2 regions of the Pseudoalteromonas sp. M58 genome follow, and region 1 is predicted to be linked to the other one. Evidence: predicted binding sites of a transcription regulator. Region 1 holds the regulator's gene; the other holds the start of a gene.
The links. The regulator LexA, encoded in region 1, represses DNA repair genes until DNA is damaged. The targets are predictions, from matches to a motif close to TACTGTATNNNNATACAGTA.
Positions count from the first base shown of each region.

Region 2: the regulator LexA is predicted to act here: its motif matches at 2,609-2,628, upstream of uvrD (DNA helicase II).

Region 1 is NZ_CP152390.1:3,159,340-3,166,747, forward strand. Features, by position in the region: gene ctaD (cytochrome c oxidase subunit I) at 1-30, opposite strand, end outside; gene coxB (cytochrome c oxidase subunit II) at 30-1,172, opposite strand; gene lexA (transcriptional repressor LexA) at 1,666-2,283, opposite strand; gene AAGD16_RS14575 (PaaI family thioesterase) at 2,482-2,925, shown strand; gene AAGD16_RS14580 (hypothetical protein) at 2,955-3,335, opposite strand; gene AAGD16_RS14585 (endonuclease) at 3,588-4,241, shown strand; gene hmpA (NO-inducible flavohemoprotein) at 4,281-5,462, opposite strand; gene norR (nitric oxide reductase transcriptional regulator NorR) at 5,628-7,193, shown strand; gene AAGD16_RS14600 (LysR family transcriptional regulator) at 7,199-7,408, opposite strand, start outside.
Region 2 is NZ_CP152390.1:134,071-141,478, reverse strand. Features, by position in the region: gene yrfG (GMP/IMP nucleotidase) at 67-714, shown strand; gene AAGD16_RS00665 (dUTP diphosphatase) at 982-1,608, opposite strand; gene AAGD16_RS00660 (YacL family protein) at 1,661-2,029, opposite strand; gene AAGD16_RS00655 (hypothetical protein) at 2,153-2,377, opposite strand; gene uvrD (DNA helicase II) at 2,693-4,858, shown strand; gene AAGD16_RS00645 (GNAT family N-acetyltransferase) at 4,836-6,926, shown strand; gene AAGD16_RS00640 (ABC transporter substrate-binding protein) at 6,895-7,408, shown strand, end outside.

The DNA.
Region 1 (7,408 bases):
GGTATTAGGTTGTTCTGCAATGCTACTCATTATTTAGCCTCCCCATCAGCATCCAGTGCCGCTTGTATCTCGCTCGGTTGAATTACATCACCAGTGTCATTACCCCACGCGTTGCGTTTATAGGTAATAACAGCTGCTATTTGCTTGATTGATAATTGCTTTGCGAAAGACTGCATAGCCGTACCTGGTTTACCGTGGAGCAAAATATCTATATGCCCTTTGATATCACCTATGACTATTGGGCTGCCTTTAAGAGCCGGAAAAACACCCGGCAAGCCTAATCCTGTTGGCTGATGGCACGCCGCGCAGCTCGCCATATAAACCTGCTCACCAAGCGCCATCAGCTCTTCTTTTGGTACAACTTGGTCTAATAACGCAGCGTCTGCTGCAGCTGCTTTTTGCTTGGCTTGTTTAGCCTCTGCTAACCACGTTTTGAAGTCTTCTTCTGTTTTAGCTTCTACCACAACAGGCATAAAACCATGATCTTTACCGCAAAGCTCTGCACACTGCCCACGGTAAGTACCAACCTCATTAATATTGGTCCATGTTTCATTAATAAACCCAGGGTTTGCATCTTTTTTAACGGCAAAGTCAGGCACCCACCATGAGTGAATAACATCATCTGAAGTCATTAAAAAACGTACTTTTTGATTAATTGGTAGTACCAGCGGTTTATCGACCTCGAGTAAATAATTCGGGTTTTTATCAGCAAGGTTGGTTATTTCATTTTGAGGTGTAGCTAGCATGGAATAAAACTCAACGTCCTCCCCCATATACTCGTAATGCCACTTCCACTGTGAGCCTGTAATTTTAATGGTGAGATCAGCTTTGCTGGCATCCTCCATGGCAATTAAGGTTTTAGTCGCAGGAATGGCCATAACAATTAATATGACAAAAGGGATCGCAGTCCACAGTATTTCTACTTTGGTGCTTTCATGGAATTGGGCAGGGACAGCCCCTTTAGATTTGCGATGATGAATGAGTGCCCAAAACATAATGGCAAACACGATCACCCCAATCACACAACATATTAAAAAAATAGTCATGTGCAGTTGGTATACATTATTACTTATATCGGTTACGCCTTTACGCATATTATATTGGCTATTAGCAAGCACATTCTGCGAAAAAACAAACAATATAAGCCACAAGGAAGAACTCAGCTTACCCATGTGACGGCTCCTTTGATGCTATTGCTGACGCAAAGCGAAGAGGCATACGGCTTAAACGCCTATTCGTTATTTTTATTTTTTATAAGGGTGCTGGATTTAGTAAATGTGTGTTCTCAAAACGACTAAGCTGTGAGTTATTTTTATTCCAGCTCTTTAATAACTAGTTAAAAAATAAACAATAAGCAAGGTGAGTATGAAAAATAAACAAGGTGTATTTTTTAAAATGCGCAGCTAAAAAAATAGCAACTAGTCAGGCAATTAATCTAAGAGTCAGGTTTAGTAAGGGGTGTATTGAAATTACAGGATAGAAATATAAAAAATTGTTAACTTAAAAAAGCAGAGTAAATTTGTTTATTTATAAAGTATTTAGTGATTTTATTTATGATAGGAGAAGCACTTGACAACATATAGTCATACATTTGATAAGTTAGACATTGTGCTGCTAACAAACCCAGCGCCTAATCACTATTAAGCGCTAAATTATGCTTTAATACTACATCCAGTCAGCGTTACGAATAACACCTACCGCTAAGCCTTCAATATTGAACGACTCATTTTCTAAATCGACCTCAATAGCTGAAAACTCATCATTTTCAGCATGTAAGAGTACTTTTCTGCCCGCTTTTTCTAAACGCTTCACGGTTACATCGTCGTCAACACGGGCAACAATAACTTGTCCATTTTCGGCAACTTGGGTTTTATGCACAGCAAGTAAATCACCATCCATAATACCAATGTCTTTCATACTCATACCGTTAACACGCAATAAAAAATCGGCCGCAGGTTTAAACATTAAAGGGTCAATTTTACAGTGGCTTTCTACATGCTGTTGCGCCAATATAGGCTCACCGGCAGCCACCCTGCCAATTAAAGGTAAGCCTAACTGCTCTGGCTCCTCTTCTTCAACAAGCTGAATGCCCCGACTCGCGCCTGGCTTCATTTTAATCACACCTTTTTTGGCCAGTGCTTTTAAGTGTTCTTCTGCAGCATTCGCACTTTTAAAACCCAGTGTTTGTGCAATTTCGGCACGTGTAGGAGGCATACCAGTGTCTTTAATAAACACTTTAATGAGTTCGAGTATTTGCGCTTGGCGTTTCGTTAATGGTCGCATACAACTGGTTTTCCATACAGTACAATTAACTGTGAGTATATACAGTTATTTAAAAATCGCAAATATAAATTAATGCCTTATATGCCGTTATCATCAAACAATAACCTACTTTAAAAGCAGGGTGATAAATGTAATTATTAGCAACGCATTATCATATTAATAAATTTTAATTCTCAATTACTTATCCAAGGAGCTAGCATGAGTATTTGGCATCAACCGATTACATTAGAGTTTTGTAAGCAATTAGATCAAGGTATTACAGGCCAAGGGACACTCATGAAAACCATGGGAATAGAGATCAGTGAAATTGGTGATGACTACTTAGTGGCAACTATGCCGGCAATTCCAGAGCATCATAACCCTATGGGTATCGTTCATGGTGGTGCAAATGTGGTGCTTGCTGAAACAGTAGCAAGTTATGCCGCTAATTTTGTAGTTGATTTCAATCGGTTTTATTGTGTTGGCCAAGAGATCAGTGCAAGTCATTTAAAGGCATCACGCAATGGCACATTAACGGCCACAGCGAGAGCTTATCATATCGGCAAACGCAGCTCGGTTTGGGATATTAAAATAACCAATAGCCGCAATGAGCTTTGCTGCGTATCACGGATGACCGCAGCCGTAGTTGAGCGAAAAGGCTAGTAAGTCAATTAACCAAGGTTGAAATTAAATTACTTTTCGAGAGGGTAAATAGTAATTTCTACGCCTGCACCAATTGCAGATATACGTAACAAGGTATCTGCATGTAAGGCTTGGTTAAAGCATTTTGGCGAAGTGCCAGACTCAAACCCCATATCGAAGGTTCTGCGTGAGCAACTCAACCATTGCTTTAATGCATTGCGTGAACACGACTCGATTAACTCACACAAGTGATTAATCGCTTTATCTGGCGTGGTTATTTCACCTGCAACCTCTATGCGAGCAAGTTGACGGTATTCGTCTTTATCATAATGTAAAATAGTTGCGACCTTTTTTAAATCAGCAACTAATACGCTAATATCTTGCTTTGACTCAAGCTCTAGATCTACATTTAAAAATTGAATTTCCGACATTATCTCGTTTTTACCCTCTATTAATTTCATTGCAAACTTTAACGCAGTTTTACCGTTATACCAAATCAACAACGCAGGAATCACCTCATTAACGCATTTTTAGCGTTAGCCTCTGAATATTGCCCACTATTTACTCCTCAAAAACGCCCTCTACAAAATACGCAAATTAAAATTAAAGCATGCCGGTGGCAGTTTACTTTTTTATTCTAGGCCTTAAACTAGCCGCTCCTGTAGTTCACGTATGTGATGGATATGATTCGGTTTATTTTAGCTTTGTTGGCTTGCTGTGCTTGTTTTTCAGCAATGGGCGAACAATTTACGCGGTTTTCGAGTGCCAAAAAGCACTTAATTAATACCCTTCCCGAAAACGCTAAAAGTATTTATTGTGGTTGCGATATAAAAAAACAAGGCAAAAAGTTAGTACCCGATCCTACCCATTGTGGCTACGTGCCTCGCAACACACTAACCCGCTCAGGCAAAGTAAATCAACGTGCATTGCGAATTGAATGGGAACATATTGTCCCTGCATGGGAATTTGGTCACCAGTTACAATGTTGGCAAGATGGTGGGCGTAAAAACTGCCGCAAAGTTAGCGCTAAGTTTCGCATGATGGAAGCCGATATAAACAATTTAGCCCCTGCAATTGGTGAAATTAACGCCGATCGCTCAAACTATCGCTTTGGTATGTTAGCCCAAAACGCGACGCAATATGGTCGCTGTGAGGTTAAAGTTAATTTTAAACAACGTGTTGTTGAACCGCCTGTTCATGCACGTAAACGCATTGCCGATGCGTACGCTTACATGCAAAAAACGTATGGTTTAAAAATTTCAGCTAAACAACAAAAGCTATTTAATGCTTGGCAACAACAAGCTTATGCTGCTAACACAAATAGTAAAAAGCTGTAAGTTTAAATTAAAAGCGTGTAACACACGCTTTTAATTAACCTATAACGCTTGGTGTGGTCCAAATATTTCGTAGTGAATGTTTGAGCTTTGCACACCTAAATCAAGTAGCTGGCCTTTTACGTTAGCCATAAATGATGCTGGTCCACACAAATAAAATGCCCCTTCGCTAATAGGTAATGATGCCTCAAGCACCGTTAAATCCATTAGCCCAGTGAAATCACACTCCTCGCCACCTTGATTAAACCAAGTAAATGTTTTTAGCTGTGGATGCATTGCCGTTTGCTGCGCTAAATACCCTTTAAATGAAAATTCGCGGCTATTTTCACACGCGTGCAAATAACTAATCGCTTGATTTTTATCACCACTAAGTAGCGTTTGCAGCATTGCCATCATCGGGGTTTGGCCAACACCTGCTGAAATAAGTACCACTGGAGTTGTCTCATTTTTTAAAATAAAATCTCCCGCTGGCGGGTATAACTCTACTCGTGCGCCTTGCTCTAGTGAGTGTAAATAATTAGACACCACGCCAGGCTTTGGTAGGCACTCTTTTTTAACGCTAATACGATAGTTTTTAGCATTGCTCTTTTGCGAAATAGAATACTGGCGGATCTCTTCATATTCTGCGCCCTCAGGCTTAACTTTAATGCCAATGTACTGTCCTGGCTTGTAGGTAATAACTGCTTTACCATCCACAGGTGTCAGCGTAAAACTAGTTACGAATTCAGATTCAACATGTTTATCAGTAATTTCAAACTGGCGCGTGCCTGCCCAGCCACCATGGTTGTTTTTACTGTGCGCATACAATGCCGCTTCTTCGGTAATACAAATATCAGCAAGTACACCGTAGGCTTCGCGCCACGCATATTCAACATCGGCAGTAAACTGCTCAGGAATAAGCTCTTTTAACGTACCAATTAAATGTGCGCCCACAATAGGATAATGCTCAGGTAAAATATTTAAGCTGGTATGCTTATGATTAATTCGCGCTAGCGCCTCTTTTAACACGGCTAAATTATCAATATTTTGCGCGTACGCAGCCAACGCATTAAATAATGCAAATTGCTGACGACCCGTTTCTTGATTAGTCATATTAAAAATATGTTTAAGTTCGGGGTTATGACTAAACATGCGCTTGTAAAAATGATCGGTTACGACCGTACCTGCCTCTGCAAGCAATGGCACCGTGCTTTTAACTATTTGTATGGTTTTATCGGATAACATGTTTATTTCCTATGTACTAACTAACTGCTTGCATTTAGCATTACACAGAGCGTGCCAACTAATTAAACCTATAATATTCAAAAGGTTAAATTAACTCACTTTACAAGATGAGTCTTTATGACCTACTATAAAACCTGTAAAAATACACTAACAGGTCATTTTGACATGAACCAACAATTCAACCTGACGCAAGTTGCATTAGAACTTGCGCAAAGTACGTTACATGCTCACAGTTTTGAGCAACTTTTAGCCACGGTTGAACGTGTTATTCCCAGCGATGCCAGTGCATTATTAATTCGCCAAGGTGAGCAATTAAAACCCTTAGCCATTAAAGGTCTTATGCCCGATAGCCTAGGACGACGTTTTGATATTGCGGAGCATCCTCGCCTTAAAGCCATCTGCAGTAGTCGTTTGGCTCTGCAATTTGCACATGACTGTCCACTACCTGATCCATACGACGGGCTACTACTGGCTAAAACCGGTGATATTCCAGTGCATGCCTGCTTAGGGTTACCCCTTTATGATAAAAACGCACTACTTGGCATTCTGACCTTTGATAGCCTTAACGCCAATGCGTTTTACGGTATTACCACTGATACACTCAACACCTTACAAACCTTGTGCAGTGCGCACTTTAAAACAGCCCTAGAGCTTGCCCATTACAAACAACATGCGCAGCACTCTAGTGAATTAGTACAAGCGTTAAACCGTGAGGCGCTCAAACGTGATGGTGGTGAAATTATTGGCCAAAGCTCTACAATACAAACGCTTAAAAATGAGATAAAACTGGTTGCGGCATCAAACTTTAGTGTCCTTATTTTAGGTGATACTGGGGTCGGCAAAGAGTTGGTGGCACGTAATATTCACTTACACTCCGCACGTAAAGATCAGCCATTAATTCATTTAAATTGTGCATCACTGCCTGAAAACCTCGCAGAAAGTGAATTTTTTGGCCATGCAAAAGGCGCTTTTACCGGCGCCCAAAATGCCCGCCAAGGTAAATTTCAGTTAGCCGATGGCGGCACCTTATTTTTAGATGAAATCGGCGAGCTGCCTCTGGCTATGCAAAGTAAATTATTACGCGTACTGCAAAGTGGCGAAGTACAAACCGTTGGCGAAGATGAACTTAAATATGTCGATGTTAGAGTGATTGCAGCAACCAATCGCGACCTAAAACACGAAGTAACACAAGGACGGTTTCGCGCCGATTTGTACCATCGATTAAGTGTTTATCCACTCACAGTCGCTCCATTGAAAGCCCGTGATGAAGATGTTATTTTATTAGCCGGTTATTTTGCAGAAAAAACAGCCCGCAAGCTCGCTATTAAACAGCTAAAACTCAGTATTGAAACGCAACTGCTGCTTAAAAAATATGACTGGCCAGGCAATGTGAGGGAGCTTGAGCATGTGATTAATCGGGCTGCATTAAAGGCTAAGCAACATCAGTGGCAGCAACCAATTATTACTATTGAACCTGCGCATTGTGAGCTAAATTTAAGCGCTGTTAACACCTTAGCTCTTGAACACTCAAACCAGCTTGTAATCCCACCTTTAGCAAACAACATTTCGTTAAAGCAAGCCATAGATACCTATACTCAGCAACTTATAATACAGCAACTTAAACAACATAATTATAACTGGGCAAGCACAGCGCGTAGTTTACAGGTGGACCGCGCTAACTTAACGCGGCTAGCCAAGCGCTTAGGTGTTTCAATAAAAAAATCGTTGTAGCCTTTTTAACTTAACTTTCGCTGCCTAAAATAATTTTTTAATAGCTGACTAAACGCTTGAACTTTTGCCGTTCGATGCACTAAATGATGCGTAACCAGCCACAAATCGGTTGGCCAACTCAATTCATTAGGCAGTACAGGGACTAAATCAGAGTATTGCGCTGCAACATCATGCTGTAATCCGCCAATACCGAGTCCTTTAACTATGGCGCGGGT
Region 2 (7,408 bases), 320 kb from region 1:
ATTTCGCTTGCAAGCATTTCATCGCAACGTAGTCATTTAACGCCTCAATTTCCACAAGGATATATCATGCTCAATTGGTCAAAAATCGATACTGTATTACTCGACATGGACGGGACTTTACTTGATTTACATTACGACACTGACTTTTGGCTCAATGTTGTTCCACAACAACATGCTCTGGCTCAAAATATCAGTTTTGAGGCAGCCCGCGCAGATATCTTAAAACGCTATCAGGCTGTGAGTGGCAAAATTCAGTGGTACTGCTCTGACTATTGGGAAGCACAGCTAAACTTACCTATTCTCGAACTAAAGCGCCAGTCTGCTCACTTAATCAAAATTCGTGAAGACGTTCCGCATTTTTTAACTGAACTTCGACGTGCAGGTAAAGAACTCATTTTACTTACCAATGCTCATCCAGAATGCGTAATGCTTAAATTTGAACATACCGCCATTGATAACTACTTAGACGGGGTGGTGTCAACGCATGAATATGGGGTAAGTAAAGAGCAACAAAGTTTATGGCACAAGGTTCAAGGGGATTTAGGGTTTGATAAACGCCGCACATTATTTGTAGATGACAGCTTACCGGTATTAAATGCCGCACGAGAATACGGCATTGAGCATTTACTTGCGGTTGCTAACCCGAATAGCCAGCAACCACATAACGATATAACCGATTACTTAAGTGTCACCGATTACCGTAAGCTTATTTAGGGTCTGTTGATCTTTCAAGGTTAAATTTGCAGCAGTCTGTTTGGTATTTAGGCAAGGCAGAGCCTATGTGGTGTGGTTATTCCCCATAAATAGGCGATAACGCAGCATCAATGCCAAACAGGCGCTGCCCGAAGGGTTCTGCCTAGGGGCGATTTACTCTTTGTTGCTCGGTTTTTACTTAGCCCACTAGGTTACAAACCTCGCGTCGCGATTAAACCGCCCCTAATTTGAACAAATTGTAATCCGCAAAGGTCAACAGACCCTGGCTTATTCGCCCTGAGGGTAACGCGCTACTAAGCCTTGATATACCTGTTTTGCAAAATCTACATGCTCAGTATCAAGGCTTTTAACTACTTCAACTAAGTGTTCGTTATCTTCTTTGCCATGCCACACTTTAATGTAGCTACCCTCTTTGTAACCATGATCCTGACGGAAGAAGTTCAGCGTATTTTTACCCACATAGCCACGATATAAATCATCAATATCCATACCGATTTGTGCCATACAACCGGCAAAAGCAGCCGCGTTAAAGGTTTTATTGGCAACCGCACTGGCTGCTAATAATTCAAGCGTTTGTTTAAAATCATCACCTTGCTGTGGGGCGCTCATTTGAGTTTGTAGCTGTGTTGCTATTTGCTCGTAGCTGGTCTCACCGTCGATACGTAGCGATAAACCAAAATGAAAAATATCAACCAGCTCTAAAATTACTTGTTCAGTATCTGGCGTTTGTTTTTTCCACCATTTCCAACCGTAATGATCCAGCATTTCTGCACATTCAACCCAAATAGCTCTATACCATTCAAAGCCTTGACTAAACCATTGCTCATGTACTTTGGTATTCATGGCATTTTGCATTTCTAGCATAACAACTAGTTTGTTTAAATTCGCAGACATATTGGTTCCACTGTTGGATTTATAATTAGGGTAATAATACAGATAATATAACTTAACGACCAGCCGAAAACTCATGCCACGAGTTGATCAGATCAACAAAGTCTTCAAAACCACAACCACTGCTTAAATCATTCTCTTCCAGCATGAGTTCGTCATCTTGGTAGGCTAATATATCTTCGTTATCTTGATGCAGCGCATGTGCTTCAAATAACGCTTCATCTTTAGAAAGAATTAGGTCAATTTCTTGGCCTTTAAGTGTTACCGGCTCAAAGCTTGAACTCACCGAGCTAATAAGTGCCTGCACCATCGCCACTTTATCTTTGCCTATTTCTTCATTTAACCAGCGGCCTATAATCGCGTGCTCGCTGCTAATTTTAATTCTTAACCCACTAATAGGATCGCGAATGAATTGGTATTCCATAACTTTATTCCAGTACTGCTAATACAACAGATTATAACCTAATCAGCTATGAATAATGAAAGCCAGATACAAAAATAGCGCCATAAGGCGCTATTAAAGTATGCTCACTATAGCTAACTATAGCTAACCGCCTGAGCGATAGCGGGCAGCATCAATAATTGCCCATAAATGGAATACGGCTCCAACAATGGCTGGAACAACTAAAAACCATAACGCGTAGCCGCCAAAAACCAAAATGGCAAACACCAGCGCCGCTAAAATACGACCCTGAACCAACTGCCCTAAACCTGGGAAAAAAATATTACATAGAGCGGCGATTACATTTCCGCCAGAACCTTGTTGAGACATACTAACCTCTGTAGTTTAATTAATTTTGTATTTGTACTTATTATTTATACTTACACACTTTATGCCAATTTATTAAGGCTTACAAATCATACAGTTAAATTATTACGAATTTATCAGTTTAGTATTTTTTGCCAAAAATAAGTCAAATTAGCAATTTTGAATAGCTATTTTAGTTACTTGCTCAGTTTATACTGTTAACTATTCAACAACTTAAATACGTATTTTATAAATAGCTGTTTATAAAAACAGTATTTTATTTAGCCTAACAAAAACACCTGTTATACTGCTCTCATTATTGATTAAAAAGGCGTAACGATGGACGTTTCAGAATTACTCGATGGCTTAAATGATAAACAACGCGATGCCGTTGCAGCGCCATTACAAAACATGCTGGTATTAGCAGGAGCAGGTTCAGGTAAAACTCGAGTATTGGTTCATCGTATTGCCTGGTTAATGCAAGTAGAGCAAGCCTCTGCCTATAGTATTTTTGCGGTAACCTTTACTAATAAAGCCGCTAAAGAAATGCGCTCACGGGTTGAAGAAACATTAAAAGCCCCTGTAGGCGGCATGTGGATTGGTACTTTCCATGGTTTATCGCACCGAATTTTGCGTGCACATCACCGTGAAGCAAACTTACCAGAAGCCTTTCAAATTTTAGACTCTGACGATCAGCTTCGTATGATCAAGCGCTTATTAAAATCGATGAATATTGATGATAAAAAATGGCCGGCAAAGCAGTTTGGTTGGTACATAAGCGCTAAAAAAGATGAAGCTCTGCGCCCTAAAGATATTCAGGCATACGATATTAACGAGCAAATGATGCTGCGTGTTTACGCGGCCTATCAAGAAGCTTGTGATAGAGCGGGCCTAGTTGATTTTGCAGAAATATTACTACGTAGCTATGAGGTTCTTAAAAATAACCCAACCTTGCTGCGTCATTATCAGCAGCGCTTTGCGCACATGCTTGTAGACGAGTTTCAAGATACCAATACTATTCAGTATGCGTGGTTAAAACTACTTGCGGGCGATACCAGCAGCATCATGATTGTAGGCGATGATGACCAAAGTATTTATGGTTGGCGCGGCGCAAAAATAGAAAACATTAAACGCTTTTTAACCGATTTTGATGCAGAGACGATTCGCCTTGAGCAAAACTATCGCTCGACTGCCACTATTCTTAAAGCCTCAAACGCGTTAATTCAAAATAACTCCGAGCGAATGGGTAAAAGTTTATGGACCGATGGTAACGACGGTGAACCTATTTCTATTTATGCTGCTTTTAATGAGCTAGATGAAGCGCGCTTTGTGAGTAGCAAATTACGTAGCTGGCTTAATGCGGGTAATGCACTTCAAGATGCGGCTATTTTATATCGTAGTAATGCGCAATCGCGGGTACTTGAAGAAGCAATGCTACAAGAAGGTTTAAAATACCGAATTTATGGCGGTATGCGATTCTTCGAACGGCAAGAAATTAAAGATGCTCTTTCATACTTACGCTTAGTGGGTAACCGCCAAGATGATGCGGCATTTGAGCGAGTTATTAATACGCCCGCCCGCGGCATTGGCGATAAAACATTAAGCCATATACGTGACTGCGCTCGCGCTGAATCTTTGCCGCTTTGGTATGCTGCTAAAGCCATTGTAGAGCAACAGCATTTATCGGGTCGCGCTTCTGGAGCTGTTGCCAAGTTTGTTGAGTTAATTGAACATATTGAAGATAAGATTAGTGACTTAACGCTGCACGAGCAGGCTAAATATGCCATTCAAACCTCAGGGTTAATGGCAATGTATCAGGCTGAAAAAGGTGAAAAAGGCCGTGCTCGGGTTGAAAACTTAGAAGAATTAATTAGCGCCTGCGATCAATATGAACTCCCTGAAGAGGAAGAATTCAGTTCACCACTACAAGGCTTTTTAGCCTACACCTCGCTTGAATCAGGTGAAGGGCAAGCTGATGAACATGAAGATGCGGTACAAATGATGACGCTTCACTCAGCTAAAGGCTTAGAGTTTCCGCTGGTATTTATGGTCGGTGTTGAAGAGGGCATGTTCCCATCACAACAAAGTAATGAAGAAACGGGCCGTTTAGAAGAAGAACGCCGCCTTTGTTATGTAGGTATGACCCGTGCTATGGATAAACTGTATATAAGCCACGCAGAAAGCCGCCGTTTATATGGTCAAGAAAAATACCACAGCCCATCGCGTTTTTTACGTGAAATACCCGAAGACTGCGTAGAAGAAATTCGCATTAAAACCCAGGTTTCTCGCCCGCCAGCAGCTGGTCGCTTTAGTGCATCGGTTAGCCATGCCGCCTTTGAAGAAAGCGGGTTTAATTTAGGTCAACGGGTGCTACATGCAAAATTTGGCATTGGTACGGTGCTTAATTACGAAGGCAGTGGCGCACAATCGCGAGTACAAGTTAACTTTGACGACTTAGGTAGTAAGTGGTTAGTAACAGCTTATGCAAGACTACAAGCCGTTTAACCGCGTTATAGAGCATCTGCAACAGCAGCTAACGAATGCTAAACATCGTCAGTTACTGTTGCTTACAGGCGATAAAAATTGGTGTTATGAGCAATGCACTCAGCTGCTTGCTCAATTACAGCAACCCTCTTTTGTTCTTTCTAAAAACACAAATTTAGTTAATGCACATTGGCCAGAGCATACCCATCAAATTTTAGGGCAAGAGTGCGCCCATGCTGTTTATGATGGCTACAGTGGACTGGTGCCAGATAAACTAGCAGCCTTAGCTGGCGTAGTTCAAGCGGGTGGCTTTTTAATTGTATTACTTCCACCGCTCGAATCACTTGAACATTGGTGCGATCCTGCGCTGCCATTATTTCAATCATTTGGACAAGCGCATCAATACAGCTTTTTTAATCAACGCTTAAAGCACTTACTGAGCAACGCCTCCTTATTACATTTTAATCAACAAGATGGCTGGGTTACTCTTGCCGACATTGATTCATCAGCAGGTACAATAGATTTTACCGAGCAACAACAATGTGTTGAATTAATAAAAAAAACCGCGCACGGACGGGCAAATAGACCATTATTGATTAATGCTGATCGAGGACGGGGAAAATCAGCGGCATTAGGGATTGCCGCAAGCGAGCTCAGCGATAAAAAAATCCTCATCAGCTCTATGCAATTTCGCGCATTGCACAGCAGCTTTAAACATTTAGCAAACGCACTTAATTTGGAGTATCAAGCAGGCAATAAATGCATTGCAAACATGCAATATATTGCACCTGATCAACTACTTAACGAACAGCCTGAGTGTGACTTGCTATTAATTGATGAAGCAGCAGCAATCCCTGTTCCAATGCTCATAAAACTACTCCACCTTTATCCTCGCGTGGTATTTTCAAGCACCATGGTTGGCTATGAAGGCAATGGTCGCGGCTATATTCTAAAGTTTACTCGCTACATTAAAACGCATTTTAAAAATATGCGCAGTATGACTCTTGAGCAGCCTATTCGCTTTGCAAAGCAGGATCCATTAGAGCTGCACATTCGCACGTTATTAGCCTTAGATGCTGAACATCACAGCGTCACCTTACACTCTACCCCTTTGCAATTTAAGCAATTACAGGCACATCAACTTGCTAGTAACGAGTCACTACTTTATCAAGTGATTGGGTTGCTAACGCTGGCACATTATCAAACCAGTGTGAATGATTTACGCCACTTACTAGACGCCACTAAACAACATGTATTTGTTTGCCAACAAGGTGATAATATTCTCGGTGTCTGTTTAATTGCGATTGAAGGTGGGTTTAATGCCGCCATGAGCAATGAAATAGCACAAGGAAAGCGCAGGCCTCAAGGTCACTTAATGGCACAAACGTTAGCACAATTGAGTTTTAATGCTGATGTTTTAAAACAACACTGCGCCCGCGTGGTGCGTATTGCCATTGATCCACAGCATCACAACAAAAAAATAGGCACACAGTTACTTAAATACTGTGAACAGCAATTGCAGAGCGAGTGTCATTGGTTTGGTGCCAGCTTTGGTGGCAATGCGCAATTACTCAGTTTTTGGCAAAGTAATGGCTTTGATTTAGTTAAACTCGGTTTTCAAAAAGATAAGGCAACGGGCGAGCACAGTGCATTAGTTGTTAAAAGCTTAACTAAAAGTGACCAACTAGTAGAGCAATTAGTAGCACAGTTTGAAGCCGATTTCCCTTTGCAACTACTCGATCACTATAGTCAGCTTGATTATCAACTGGTCGCGAAAATTGTCTCTCATTTTAATACTCATACTGGCAGTATCACTGAGCAATTAAGATTAAAGTCTATGTTAACAAGTGACTACCAGCTTTTTAATATAAAACCATTGCTCTGGCGACGTTTTTGGGCATTGCCGTATAGCTTGCCAACCGATGACGATAATTTCCAATATGTTTTTATTAGGCTAGTATTACAAAATTGGACACCGAAAAATATCCAAAGTCAGTTAGGTTTGAATGGCACAAAGTCATTTAATACATTATTTAAAAAGGCTGTAAATAATTGGTATGAGCGCATTTCACATAATAGCAAACCTTAACATTGTCCTTATAGCATTAGTGCTTGGGCAAACTTTCGCGCATGCCGAGCAAACCAACAACAAAGTAATTAAGCTGGGCATGTCTACTGCACTGACTGGCCCTGCTAAAAATATTGGCCAACAGTTACATAAAGGTAGCAGCGTTTATTTTGACAAAGTTAATAACGCTGGCGGCATTAATGGCGCTAAGGTGCTACTTTTAGTGGCTGACGATCACTATGAACCCAAACAAACAGTTAATAATACTCGTGAGTTTATTTACACAAATAAAGTTGATGCCCTGTTTGGTGCCATGGGTACCCCAACCAGCCATGCAATTATACCTTTACTAGAACAATCAAAAATTCCGTTCTTAATGCCTTTTAGCGGGGCGAGCTTTCTACGTGAAAAACCGTCAGTTAAAGCATTTAACTTAAGAGCAAGCTATAACGACGAAGCACAAGAACAAATCAAATACCTCGTTGAAGAGCATAAACATACTA